DNA from 3 places in the Cellvibrio sp. genome. Region 1 is predicted to be linked to each of the others. Evidence: predicted binding sites of a transcription regulator. Region 1 holds the regulator's gene; each other region holds the start of a gene.

The links. Region 1 encodes sigma-54, which starts transcription at its own class of promoters, with help from an activator protein. Its sites were predicted from a motif close to TGGCACANNNNTTGCNNT; they were not measured.
Region 2: ACWA6V_RS14365 (PEP-CTERM sorting domain-containing protein) is a predicted target of sigma-54. The motif match lies at 4,641-4,658, and genes of this name have one in related genera.
Region 3: ACWA6V_RS02795 (CmpA/NrtA family ABC transporter substrate-binding protein) is a predicted target of sigma-54. The motif match lies at 4,218-4,235, and genes of this name have one in related genera.

Annotation. Positions count from the first base shown of each region.
Region 1 is NZ_JBRFPI010000512.1:57-2,517, reverse strand. Features, by position in the region: partial or broken gene lptB (LPS export ABC transporter ATP-binding protein) at 1-451, shown strand, start outside; gene ACWA6V_RS20520 (RNA polymerase factor sigma-54) at 655-2,301, shown strand; partial or broken gene ACWA6V_RS20515 (HPF/RaiA family ribosome-associated protein) at 2,416-2,461, shown strand, end outside.
Region 2 is NZ_JBRFPI010000239.1:1,227-6,951, forward strand. Features, by position in the region: partial or broken gene ACWA6V_RS14345 (tryptophan halogenase family protein) at 1-287, shown strand, start outside; gene ACWA6V_RS14350 (tryptophan 7-halogenase) at 284-1,639, shown strand; gene ACWA6V_RS14355 (tryptophan halogenase family protein) at 1,657-3,183, shown strand; gene ACWA6V_RS14360 (DUF6445 family protein) at 3,217-3,903, shown strand; gene ACWA6V_RS14365 (PEP-CTERM sorting domain-containing protein) at 3,971-4,576, opposite strand; partial or broken gene ACWA6V_RS14370 (TonB-dependent receptor domain-containing protein) at 4,916-5,725, opposite strand, start outside.
Region 3 is NZ_JBRFPI010000024.1:10,484-16,208, reverse strand. Features, by position in the region: gene ACWA6V_RS02805 (alpha-amylase family glycosyl hydrolase) at 1-2,236, opposite strand, end outside; gene ACWA6V_RS02800 (sigma-54 interaction domain-containing protein) at 2,527-4,062, opposite strand; gene ACWA6V_RS02795 (CmpA/NrtA family ABC transporter substrate-binding protein) at 4,331-5,725, shown strand, end outside.

The sequences.
Region 1 (2,461 bases):
GCTGACTGTCGCCGATAACATCATGGCAATCCTGGAAACGCGCAAAGATCTGGATCGAACCCAGCGCCAGGAAAAGCTCGAATCGTTGCTTAATGAATTCCATATCACCCACATTCGCGACAGCCTGGGGATGGCACTTTCAGGCGGTGAACGCCGCCGGGTAGAAATCGCCCGTGCGCTGGCCACCGACCCTAAATTTATCCTTCTCGATGAGCCCTTTGCCGGTGTTGACCCTATTTCAGTCAACGACATCAAAGAAATTGTGCGCCATCTTAAAGACCGTGGTATCGGCGTGCTGATAACCGACCACAACGTGCGGGAAACGCTCGATATCTGTGAGACCGCCTATATCGTTAGCGAAGGGCACATTATTGCCGAGGGCGATGCCGAAACCGTACTCAGCAACAGCAAGGTACGCGAAGTCTATTTAGGCGAGCATTTCCGGCTGTAAAGATGGCTAAACCCGTCACCTCCGGTGTTACCAACCGCCCGTCAGCAACACCTTAGGCAACACACAAACAACTTGACAAGTAACATTATTTGATCATTAGGCATAAAGCTTGCTTAAGCTTATTGCTTGCGCGCCAAACCCTGACTAAACTCCACCTATCTGATGTTTTCCATCCTGCGTTATAAGGGTTTGTCGTTCACATAATGAAGCAATCTCTCCAACTCAAACTCGGTCAGCAGCTGACCATGACTCCGCAATTGCAACAGGCCATCCGCCTCTTGCAATTATCGACGTTAGACCTGCAGCAAGAAATACAGGAAGCGCTTGAATCCAACCCCATGCTGGAAGTGGAAGAAAGCTTCGATAGTCCCAGCAGCACCAATGATTACGAAGGGAGCGAACTGGATAAAGCGGATTACACCCGCCAATTGGAGATAGCCGCTGAAGCTGGCACTGACCACGGCACCGACTTTACCGCGAGCGAAAATTTCTCCTCCAGCACAGCCGACAACTACAGCGAAACCAATAGCTATTCCGAAGGCGGTGAAAGCTTCGGTGAAGGTGAAAGTGAAAGTTTTGGCGATAGCGATGTATACGGCGAAGGTGATGGCTTTAGTGCTGACAGCGGCGACTGGAGCGATTCCATCCCCAGCGACCTCCCGGTCGATACCAGTTGGGATGATGTTTACCAATCGTCCTCCAGCAGCAGCTCCAGCAACTACGACAACGAAGACAATGATTTTGAAAGTCGCCGCGCCGCAACTGATTCGCTCTATGACCATTTGATGTGGCAGTTAAACCTGACGCCCATGTCGGATCGCGACCGCGTACTGGCGATGGCAATTATCGATGCGGTGGAACCGAGCGGCATGCTGTCCATCACCATCGAAGAAATTTTTGAAGGTATGCGCGGCGATTTTGAAGAACTGGAACTCGACGAAGTTGAAGCAGTGCAGCACCGCTTGCAACAATTCGACCCTTGCGGTGTATGCAGTCAAAATCTATCTGAATGCCTGTTAGTGCAACTACAGCAATTTGATCCGAAAACACCGTTTTTGGAATCGGCAAAATTAATTGCCAAGCAATATTTGCCAGTGCTCGGCAGCCGCGATTATCGCCAGCTGATGCGCCGCACCAAATTGAAAGAAGCTGAATTAAGCCAGGCAGTGGCATTAATCCAAAGTTTGAATCCCCGCCCGGGGGATATGATCGCCAACGGCGATACCGAATATGTCGTACCTGATGTATTCGTTGAAAAGCGTGATGGCCGCTGGATAGTGGAACTCAATCCGGATATTGCGCCGCGCCTGCGCATCAATTCCGACTACGCCTCCATGGTGAAACGCGCCGACTCCAGCACCGACAACACCTTCCTTAAAGATAATTTGCAGGAAGCGCGCTGGTTCTTGAAAAGTTTGCAGAGCCGCAATGAAACCCTGCTGAAAGTGGCGAGTTGTATTGTGGAAAAACAGCGCGGCTTTTTGGATTACGGCCCCGAGGCGATGAAACCCCTGGTGCTACACGATATCGCCGAAATTGTGGAGATGCACGAATCTACAATTTCACGTGTGACCACACAAAAATACATGCATACCCCGCAGGGTATTTTTGAACTGAAATATTTTTTCTCCAGCCATGTCAGCACCGACAGCGGCGGCGAATGTTCATCAACTGCGATTCGCGCAATCATCAAAAAATTGGTGAGCGCCGAGAACCCGAAAAAACCGCTCAGCGATAGCAAGATTACCGATCTGCTAGCCGAGCAGGGGATTCAAGTGGCGCGCCGCACCATCGCCAAATACCGTGAATCACTCAATATTCCACCGTCGAATGAACGCAAAACTATTTAGCTATTTAATTGTATTAGTTGTAGTACCAATAAAGTTCGGATCAAAAAAATTCATGGATGTAATGCGAGGTTGTGCCAGCCGCAACCGTTTTGTTTCTAGCGAGAGGAAGTATCTATGCAAATAAATATCAGCGGTCGCCATGTAGAAGTTACCGATTCCA
Region 2 (5,725 bases), on a different contig from region 1:
CGCTTCAAGGAAAAATTGATGTTTTTAAAGCAACAGCTCAAATTGTAGAGTATGACGCAGGGTTGTTTATGCCACCTAGTTGGCTGGCGGTTTATTTCGGGCAAGGATTATTTCCGGCAAATATGGATTCGAGGCTTACGCCTAAAAGTATTCAAGAGGCAATAGCGCTGGTAAAGGAAATGCCAATGCACCTAAATCGCATTGTTAGTCAGATTGAGACACTTAAAAATAAAACAGACGCTCGCCCCCCGGCTTCTCGGATGAGTTTATATGGGGTTAGACGATGAATAACTTCGAAAAAATCGCTATTGTGGGAAACGGTCTATCTGCATGGATGATATGTGCTTTTATGGCAAAACAACTACAACATACCGATACAAAAATAACCTTGTACGTTGGTGTGGAGCCTGAAGCTACCGCAGATTTGCAATCTCCCCTGCCTTTAATTAATGAATTTTTTAAAGCCATAGAGATTTTACGCGAAGCATTGGTGGATTCGGCCAGTCTTCACCCTAAATTAGGTACTGCATATCTTTTTGATGACCAAGCCCCCTTTATTCACGTGTGGGGGCAGTATGGTGCTCCGATTGGAGCTGTTGAGTTTCATCAGATAGTGATGAGATATATGCAACAAAACTATCCTGTTGATTTAAATAAATTATCAATTGCTGCTGCTTCTGTTTTGGCTGGAAGATTTCAAAAGCCAACACAAAATTTCCAGTCAATATTTTCAACCTATGAGTCATCATGGTCATTCGAGACGGAGGCATTCCTTCAGTTTCTGAAGACAATGTCCTTAAGGTTAGGAGTAGAAGTCAGCGAAGAAAAAATATCCCGGATTGGATATGACGATGGGGAGTATGTATTAGGTGAGTTAAATGTCCCCTATAAGTGTGACTATTTGATTAATACTGTTCCGGGGTTGATGATTGGGGAGCATGGAGTGGAAAGTTGGTTTGCGAGTATGCCACTTGAACTGAAATCGCAAGCCAAAAAAAATAATGCTCTTTCTGCTTTGGTTAATAAAGTGAAAGCATTGGATGAAACATCTTGGGTCTGTGAGGTGTCTCATCGCAATCTTGCGGTTTTAAATGTTTATCGTTTCATGGATCGGGATTCGGGTGATGTATATGTACACAAAGCGCCAAGAGCTTCCCGATGTTTAAATTTTGGCCCTGCCATGGCAAATGTGCATTCACCTCTGTTTTCAGCTATTGATCTGAATTTGATAGTGTTGAAACTTCTATTGCGATATTTTCCGTCGCCATCCGATGATTGTTCGGTTGTTGATGAATTTAATAAAGCATTCAGAGGCTCCTTGGAAAACCTGCGCGACATTACCCAGCTGAGCTTAAATGCTTTGTTTGCCAAAAGTAATCTGAAAAATTCAGCAATCCCTCTGACAAGTTCTGCCAGTTACAAGGCGAGTCTATTTGGTTGTCGCGGTAGGTATCCAGTGCTGGAAAATGAATTTTTTAAAACTGAGTGGCAGGTATGGCTTTTGTTGGGTTTGGGATTTAAGTTTGATGGTACAGAGCCTATGGTTTCCTTTATCGATGAGAAAACCATTAAAGAACATATTGGCAAGGTTGAAGCTTCGGTAATGAAAAATTTGCCGCTAACTCCTTTGGTTAATTAGTCTATAAGAGATGAATTATGAGTGGGATTAATGCATTAGATAATATAAAAAAAATAGTTATCGTTGGTGGTGGGACTGCGGGCTGGATGGCCGCAGCAGCATTTTCAAAATTCTTTAAAAATCAATTCTGTGAAGTGGTTCTGGTCGAATCTGATGATATTGGGACGATTGGTGTAGGCGAAGCCACCATTCCGCAAATTCAAGTTTTTAATCAATCCCTGAATATTGACGAAAACGATTTTATTCGGAAAACGCAAGGTTCATTTAAATTAGGTATTGAATTCGTAAACTGGGGGACGATCGGAGAGAGCTATATCCATGCTTTTGGTGGTGTGGGTAATGATATGGACTCAATACCATTTTATCACTATTGGTTAAAATTGAATAAACAGGGTGGTTCAGCTGATATTGGTGAATATTGTTTTAATTCGTTGGCCTCCCAAAAAAACAAGTTTATGCGATCAATTGATGCGGGTAATTCCCCGCTATCTAATATTGCCTACGCTTATCACTTTGACGCTGGATTGTATGCAAAATACTTGAGAGAGTTTTCAGAAAAACTGGGTGTACAGCGTATTGAAGGTCGAATCTCGAATGTGAATCTTGATGAGGATTCTGGTTACATTAAAACGGTTAGTTTAGAAAACGGCCAAGAAGTTAACGGTGATTTTTTTATTGATTGCTCGGGGCTACATGCGCTGTTGATTGGAAAAGCATTGAATGTTGAATATGAGGATTGGTCGCATTGGCTGCCGTGCGATACTGCGTGGGCAGTGCCTAGCCAAAAGCTTGATCCTTTGCCGTCTTACACAAGAGCAACTGCGCATACAGCGGGTTGGCAATGGCGCATTCCTTTGCAGCATAGAACAGGCAATGGACACGTTTTTTCCCGTCGTTTTACTGATGTAGATTCAGCAAGAGATTTACTGCTAAATAATATTCAAGGCGAGACTCTGGCTGAACCAAAGTTAATAAAGTTTGTTACTGGGCGTCGCAAACAATTCTGGCATAAAAACTGTGTGGCGATTGGGTTGTCATCCGGTTTTATGGAGCCACTTGAATCAACCAGTATTCATTTAGTGCAGAGCGCTATAGCAAGAATAATGTCTGTGTTTCCAAGAAAAACAATCAGTCAGGTAGAGATAGATATTTATAATGAGCAGGTCGGTTTTGAATATGAACGGATTCGCGACTTTTTGATATTGCATTATAAAGTGACTAACAGAAGTGATTCCGAGTTTTGGAACTATTGCAGGGGAATGTCAGTTCCGGATAGTTTGGCTCAAAAAATGGAAGTGTTTAAAGAAAATGCACATGTGCATCGTTTTAACTCTGAGTTGTTTAATGAGATTAGTTGGGTAGAGGTCATGTTGGGTCAAGGGCTATATCCCAAGGGTTACCATCCACTTGTAGATGTTGTACCTGATGCTGAGTTTACCAGGCGTATGACTCACATTAAGCGAGTTCTCGATACTGCAGTGGATTACTTGCCTGCTCATGCCCAATATATTGCGGAGCATTGCTCCGCAGACATGGCGAAGTGAAAAAACAGTTGGCAATAACGAGATAATCCCGCTATGCAGTTACACCCTGACTTTGACTATCGTGTGGATTACGTAGGAAATGAACAACAACCTGTTCTTGTGGTTGATAATTTTTTAAGTGATCCACATTATTTAGTGGAATTTTGTGCGCGTTACATAAAGCTAAATAAGGTTGATGCTCTGTACCCAGGTTTGCGTGCCTCTACACCGGAAAATTATATTCAGCTAATTCATTACTATTTAAGAGATGTTATCCATTCAACGTTCGTCATTGATGATTCGATGGTTAAGCATGTCAAAGCGGATTATTCGATGGTGCTAACTGCACCTGAACAATTAAAGTTGCCGCAATGTATGCCTCATTATGATTCGTTGATATCTTCTGAGTTGGCAGCAGTACATTATTTATGTGGCAGCGATAAAGGCGGAACTTCGCTCTATCGCCATAGGGATACCGGATTTGAGTTTGTTGATAGCAGTCGGTCGGCGACTTATATTGAAGAGCTGAAAAATGGGCTAAATAAAACTGCCTATCCTCAGTGTTATATGAATGGCAGTAATCAGTTGTTTGAGCAAATAGCTTCTTACGAGGCTGTTTTCAATCGCATGATTATTTATCGCTGCACTAGTTTACATTCTGGCAATATATCACCTGACTTTCTGTTCGACTCTAACCCGCGTACAGGGCGGCTTACAATTAATACCTTCATTGGTCAGTAGCTAATTTTTTTTGATTAGTAAAAATAAACCCGGCATAAAGCCGGGTTTATTTTAGCTTGGGCCTAAATTAAGCCTTCAATCGACGCGCCGCAAACAAGCCAGCCAAGCCCATCAACATCAATACAAAAGTTGATGATTCTGGAACGCTTGCCTTGATGCCGATTACCAAGTCGTCGTGGTTGTCGTCATCTTTGTAGCCGCCTGTGTCATCAAAGAACAGAATGGCATCATACATAACGCCGTTAAACTCAGTGTCCAATGCAATAGCAAATGATACGAGTTGTTCGCCGTCATTGTTATTGCCGTTGGCTACAGTGTTAGGTACAACGGCACCGCCAGTTTTGAAGGTAAATTGGATCAATTCACCCAGGGTGTAAGCTTTGCTGTATGAGAAGGAGCCACCACTGGTGGTGATGGTATTGCCTTCAGATGTGAAAGTGTTGGTCCAGCCAGCTTCTTTACCTAGAAATTCAAAGCTCAAAAACAGGGACTCTGTCTGGTTGGCTTTGAGGTTGCCGCCGATGTTGTAGGTCTGTGGATTAAGCACGTTTTTGAAGTAATTGTTTGTGGGTACCGGGAAGTTGGCGCCCCCATCAATGTACATCAGTCCTGCTTGTGCTGCGAATGAGCTCAATGTAATGAGCGCCGCAGCTGCGATCTTGATAAGTTTCATGTTAGTCGTCCTTTTTACTTTAGCCAAAATGAGTGAGTTAAAAATAGCCTAAGCCACGAGGCTAGCAGCATAATGTGTGCCATGTGATTTTTTACTATTAAAAACAAATGGTTAGTGTATTGTTAAGGAGGATGTTTAAGGGGCGATGTAAATTTTTTCGACTGAAATTTGAGCGGCGGGATGAGGTGTTTTGGATAGCGCTGATCTGAAGCGAAAGGGGTCCCTGACATGACCGAAGGGGATACCTGCTCTTAAGCTCATCTTGCGAGGCGTGTACAACCTACAAATGAAAGCGCCCAAGAACAGTACTTGGGCGTTTTTGTTTATGTGGCTTAAAACCTAAAAGTTTAGGCGCAGGTTCAATTTGGCGAGCTGCCCTGATGCGGGAAAACCTATGTCGGTGTAGTAGTCTTCATCTGCAAGGTTTTCCAACGTTAAACCCAGCCGGGTTTGCGCATTGAGTTGCCAGTGTACGCTTGCATCAAAACGGTTGTAGGGTGCCAGTGTTTGCTCAACATCGGTGCCGGTATAGCGGCTCACGGCGAAGCGTTCATCTACACGCATATACTGCGCATTGAAACTCCACGCATCATTTAATTGATAGTTAACGGATGTGCCGTAGGTTACTTGTGGGCGGCCGAGCAAATGATTGTTAGAAGAAATCATATCGATATCGGTGTAGCTGGCATGTGCGCGTAAGCTGAGGTTTTGTTGTACTTGCCAATTAAATTCAGATTCAACACCGCTAGTTTCGACGCGCGAGCGGTTGACGTTTTTAAATGTTTCAGAATCAAAATCAATCAAGTTGCGATAGTGATGGTCAAAATAGCTGACTCGTGCGTTAAATGAATTTTTATTAAATTCAAAACCTGCATCGCGTGTGGCTACTGTTTCTGGTTTTAAATCAGGATTGCCAACCAGTGGGTGGCCGAGTGCAAAAAAGCTCGGCAATTTAAAGCCTTCACCCCAATTAGCAAATAACGTCCAGTTATTGTTTAGTGTAAATTTGGTACCGATTTGGCCACTGTCATTTGCATCAAAACCGTCAGTATCATCGCGGCGAATACTGGCTTGAACTAACCAGGCTTCAGTTGCATAGGTGTTTAGATTGATAAAGGCGCTATCGATCTGGCGGTCCAGTGCAAAATT
Region 3 (5,725 bases), on a different contig from region 1:
GGCGTTTTATGTGCTGATAGAGCGGATGGCTTTGGGTGGTTGCTAGATTTTCCAGATGGGGACCGAAATAAGCGCGGCCCGTCTGGTCGATAGTATCGCTGTTGCCGGCGATATCCTGTGGCAGGCCGCCCTGGAACATAATCTCTTCGCCGTAATAAAGAGTGGGGATGCCGCGGTTGGTCCAAAGCAGGTTGTAGACCATAGCCGCGTTGCCCATCTCGCCGCCGTAGCGATATTTAAAATCGTTGTCCGGGCCGACATCGTGGTTCTGGAAGAAGGTCACTAACTGGGTGGCGTCGCCGTAGACCCAGTCCATCGCCATCACCCCACCAATACCGCCGAAGTGGCCGCGGGTAACGTTATCGCGGAAGGTGGAGAAGACCGAGAAATCCAGTACCGAGAAACCTGAATCGCCGCCGGCGCGCGGGTCGGCCGGGTTACTGGTGGTGCGCGTATACCACCAGGGGCGGATCACTGCGCTGGCGTTATCGTTGGCGATTTCCGAGCCAAAGCCGGTACCTTTCACCAGATTCTCACCGAATACAAACAGACCGGGTTTATGCGCTTTCCAGGTATTGACGTAACTGAGCAACTCATTGCGCTCGATATGTTTCACGGTGTCCAGACGGATAGCATCCACGCCCATATCCAGATACATCTTCATAGCACCGTTGAGATAGTCTTTTACATTCTGGCGGCCAGTGGCCAAGTCGATAGTGTCGCCGGCCATATGTTTGCGCTGCAGCGCGAGTGGGCTCTCCCAATCGCCGCCCGACATAAAGCCATCCAGGTGATACCAGTTGGGGTCGAGGCTAGCGGCATCTATACCGAAGAAGCGATTGGCGTCATAACCCGCTTTAGGCACAGTCACACCGGTTTTGGGGTCAACTAGTGGGGTTATCCCCGCTGAATCGCTAGTGTGGCGCTCCTTGAACCACTGGGGAGCGACCGGATTATCGTTATCGTCGCGGAAAGTGCTTTTATAATCGCCTAAATTGCCGAGATAAGGTCCGTTAACGATGTTCCCTTGCACCCCGCCAGCTGGTACGTAGTATTTGATTGGCAGATGATCGATCCAGACCGCATTGCGCAAACCATATTGGCTCGAGTGGTTGATCACCACATCCTGGATCACTTTCAAACCTTTGGAATGGGCTGCATCGATAAAATTCTTGTAGCTGGCATCGGGAGATTCCAAACGCGGGTCAACTTTGTAAAAGTCGTAGGCGTGATAGCCGTGATAATCCAGGCCAGAGCGGTTCTCTACCGGCGGCGTAACCCAGATGGCGGTAAAGCCTAGATCCTTGATGTAATCCAACTTTTGAATCAGGCCTTTAAAGTCGCCGCGCCAATGTGGATCGCCCGCTTTGTAGCGGTCGCGGTTGTAATAATTGTTGCTCGCATCGCCATCGTAAAAACGCGCGGTAAGCAAAAAGTAAATCGTCTCTTTGCGGAAATCGCCATTCACAATACTGGTGATAGAGCTGGTTGCGCTGCTACTTACACGGCTGGAATTTATCGACGAAAGCGAAGCTGAAGTCGTCGATAAAACTGAAGATGAATTTACAGAAGATTTTATGCTGCTTGCACTGTTGGAAACACTACTGGAAGAGAGCGAGGTAGTGACGGGTGTTAGCGTGTACGCAAGCGTTACGTCATTCACCTGTACGCGATAAGTACCCACCAAATTAGTGAAAATATCGCTGCCGTTTTGATTCAGAATTCCATCGTTATTGCTATCGCCGTAATTCACTGACCAGTTAGTGGTGGTATCAAATTTAAAGCGCTGGTTAGTTTGTCCATCCAATACAATTTGTGTTGACCAGATATTATTGGCTACCAAATTCATGGGCGTTGTTGACCATCCATTCGCCGTCCCGCGAAAATTCAGTGCAGAAAAATTCTTGGTAAACCCAACTGAATCGCAACTGCTAACGGATTGGAGTGCGATATTTTTGTTGCTCGAATTAAACGTAATCTTGTAAGACTGATTAGCAGCAACTGTGTAATCGTTAGCGGGATAACTTTCACTCCAGTTGCCGGTGCGATCAATTTTAAAACGCGGATTGGTACTGGCCGCACCAAAGGTTTGGCAGGTGGAAAATTCCGTAGTGTTGACGGAGGTCAGCGCAGTCGTAGACCAGTTGTTAGGCGTGCCGCGAAAATACCAATCGGCATAGCAAAGATTGCCGAACAGCAGCGAGCCAGCCGCTATCAGCTTGATAGATAGGTTCATAATGTCCTCATGTCAGGGTTGTTAGTTATTGTGTGACGTTATTTTTGAGATACAGGCTTACACTGCGACGACAAAATCGCGCAGGGAGTTAAAGGTCGCAAATACGACTAAGAGGAAAGGCTTAAACAGCAAGCAGATACATCAATATTATTGTTGTTATTGATAAGGACAGGGCATGTCCGATAAATCTGTTTAAGCCTATGTGTTGACGCTAGGACAAAACAACAAACTGCATACGTATGCAGCGAATGAATACGTATGTAAAAAGACAATATCGATAAAAATGCGGATTAAAACGATAGCGGTTTTTTATCCAGCCCCCATTTTTTTATGCGCGAGGCGAGAGTGGTAGGTTTAATGCCCAGAATATTTGCAGCACCTCCAGCACCGTAAATTTTCCCATCGGCTTTTCGCAGTGCATCCAGAGTCGCTTGATACTGCAAATTTTTAACACTTTCTTCTGTTAGACATTCTGCTCCTTGTGGTAACTGTTTTACTGCTGGTGTAGACGTTAGTGGAAAATCATCCAGTACCAATTTATCACCCAAACTTAAAATGACTTGCCGCTCGATACGATTTTCCAGCTCGCGAATATTGCCCGGCCAAGGGTATTCCTGCAGACGCTGAATTTGGCCGAGCGATACTTTTAACGTCGGTTTATGGAAGCGTTGGCAAGTCGCTTTTAAAAAATGCGCAACCAGCAGAGGGATATCCTCCAATCGCTCACGTAAGGGTGCGGAGCGAATCGGAAATACATTCAAGCGAAAATACAAATCCTCGCGGAAGAGGCCTTGATCAACCAAATGCTTTAAATTGCGATTGGTAGCTGCAATAACCCTTACGTCTACTTTCCGGGTGATAGATTCACCGACCCGTTCAAATTCCCCATCCTGTAATACGCGCAATAATTTTCCCTGTAGTGCTATAGGTAATTCACCTATTTCATCCAAAAATAAAGTGCCACCATCAGCCACTTCAAAACGCCCAAGGCGGGCATTGACGGCGCCGGAGAATGCACCGCGTACATGGCCAAAAAATTCGCTTTCAAATAATTCCGGTGGAATGGCCGCGCAGTTAACCCGAATTAATGGGCGTTGATTACGCTCACTCGCGCGATGAATAGCACGCGCAATTAATTCTTTCCCTGTGCCGGATTCGCCGGTAATCAATACGGTTGCGATTGTTGGGGCAACCAGCTTGATCTGGTAATCAATCTGCTGCACAACTGCGCTATTACCCACAATATGATGGGAGTTAAAACCTTCGCTGATTTCCTGTTGTAAATAGGCATTTTCCAATTCCAGTTTGTGGGTCAATTGTTTAACTTGCTCCAAGGCCTCGCGCAGTTCTTCCATCGTGGAATGCAATTTTGCTTCAGCGCTTTTTCGCTCTGAAACATCTCGAAAAATCACCACGGCTCCCATGAGTTTTTCCTGGTCATAAACCGGTGTGCTGGTGTATTCCACTGGTACGGCGTGACCATCGCAACACCAGAAGACTTCATCGTCTACGCGTCGCACTGTACCGTCGCGAAACGCGGCAAAAATCGGACAGTCCTGCACACAATAATCCGAACCATCGGTATGGCTGTGGTGAATCGCCAAATGAATATTTTTGCCGAGCAACTCATCAGCCTTCCAACCCAAAATCCGTTCAGCAGCCGGGTTGACGAAAGTTGCACGTCCTTCCGCATCCACACCATAAATACCTTCACCGGCCGCATTTAATAAAAGTTGGTTTTGTTGCGCGAACTCCTGAAATACCTGGCTGATAGCGGGAATAACAGTGTGTTGATGGTGGCACGGCGATGTAATTATTTGGTTCACGCGAGTCTCCTCTATGAATTACTCATACCAGTTACAACGAAAAATCGTGCCAAGCTCAACGAAGTTTCGTTGATCACGAAATTTCGTGTTGGCATATGACGATGAAGAAAATAAAAAATTGAATGAAATCAGCGGATTGTGATTTTTTGCATTATTGGCACAAGGATCGCAATCACTGATCTTGTACAACAAAATTCAACAACTCATTTTTCAGACCATTACACAGATGCGCCACTTACTGGTGCCCTGTGCCTAAAAAGGGGGCGTTATGCGCAACAAAAGTTTGAGTGATGCCTACGATAGTGAAGTGTCTTTAACCCACACCAAAGGTTGCTCGTGCGAATCCTGCCAATTGGCGATGAATCCGCAAGCCTATGCCCAAGCGTTGGAAAATCAGGCGGAAAAAAATTCGGGCTTATCTGTTGGGCAGGATACAAAAACCCCACGCTTCGCTTCTGCCGATGAGCTGATGGATCGCGCGATTGAAAATACCATTGTGCGCGCACTCTTCAATCAGGATGACAACAGTCGCCGTCGTTTTATTCGTGCGATAGGCGGGGGAACCCTTGCTGCCGCTTTGTCATCCGTATTGCCTCTGGGTGCAATTAAGGCCGCAGCCAAAGAACAGGGCGGCCCGTTAGAGAAGAAAAAACTCAGTGTGGGCTTTGTGCCTATCACCTGTGCTACGCCGATTATCATGGCGCATCCCATGGGTTTTTACGCAAAACACGGGCTTGAAGTGGAAGTCATTAAAACCGCTGGCTGGGCAGTTGCGCGCGATAAATCCCTCGCGGGTGAATACGATGCTTCGCATATGCTCACACCCATGCCACTGGCGATGAGCCTGGGTGTAGGCTCAACCGCTAAACCTTTCATCATGCCGGCGGTGGAAAATATTAATGGCCAGGCAATTGTGTTGCATGTGGATCACAAAGATAAACGCGACCCCAAGCAGTGGAAGGGATTTAAATTTGGCGTGCCCTTTGAATTTTCCATGCACAATTTTTTATTGCGTTATTACCTCGCTGAACACGGTATTGATCCCGATAAAGATGTGCAGATTCGTGTGGTGCCGCCGCCGGAAATGGTTGCCAATTTGCGCGCGGGCAATCTCGATGGGTACCTTTCGCCAGATCCGTTTAATCAACGCGCAGTTTGGGAAAAAGTCGGCTTTATCCACACGCTCACCAAAGACATCTGGGATGGTCACCCTTGTTGCGCCTTTGCTTGCAGCAAAGAATTCGCGCTGACTAATCCCAATACCTATGGCGCATTGCTGAAATCGATTGTTGAAGCAACGCACTTTTCATCAGCTGCAGAAAATCGCAAAGATATTGCAGCGGCAATTGCTCCCGCCAATTATCTCAACCAGCCGGTGCAAGTGATTGAACAAGTATTGCTTGGTCGTTATGCCGATGGTTTGGGCGCCGTCAAGAATGATCCCGCGCGAATTGATTTTGATCCTTTCCCCTGGCATTCCATGGCGGTTTGGATTCTCACGCAAATGAAACGCTGGGGTTACATCAAAGGGGATATGGATTATCAAGGCATTGCACGCGAAGTGTATCTCGCTGCCGATTGCGAAAAAGTGATGAAAGAGTTGGGCTATGCGGTGCCGACTAGCACCAACAAAAACTATTTCATTATGGGTAAAGAGTTTGAT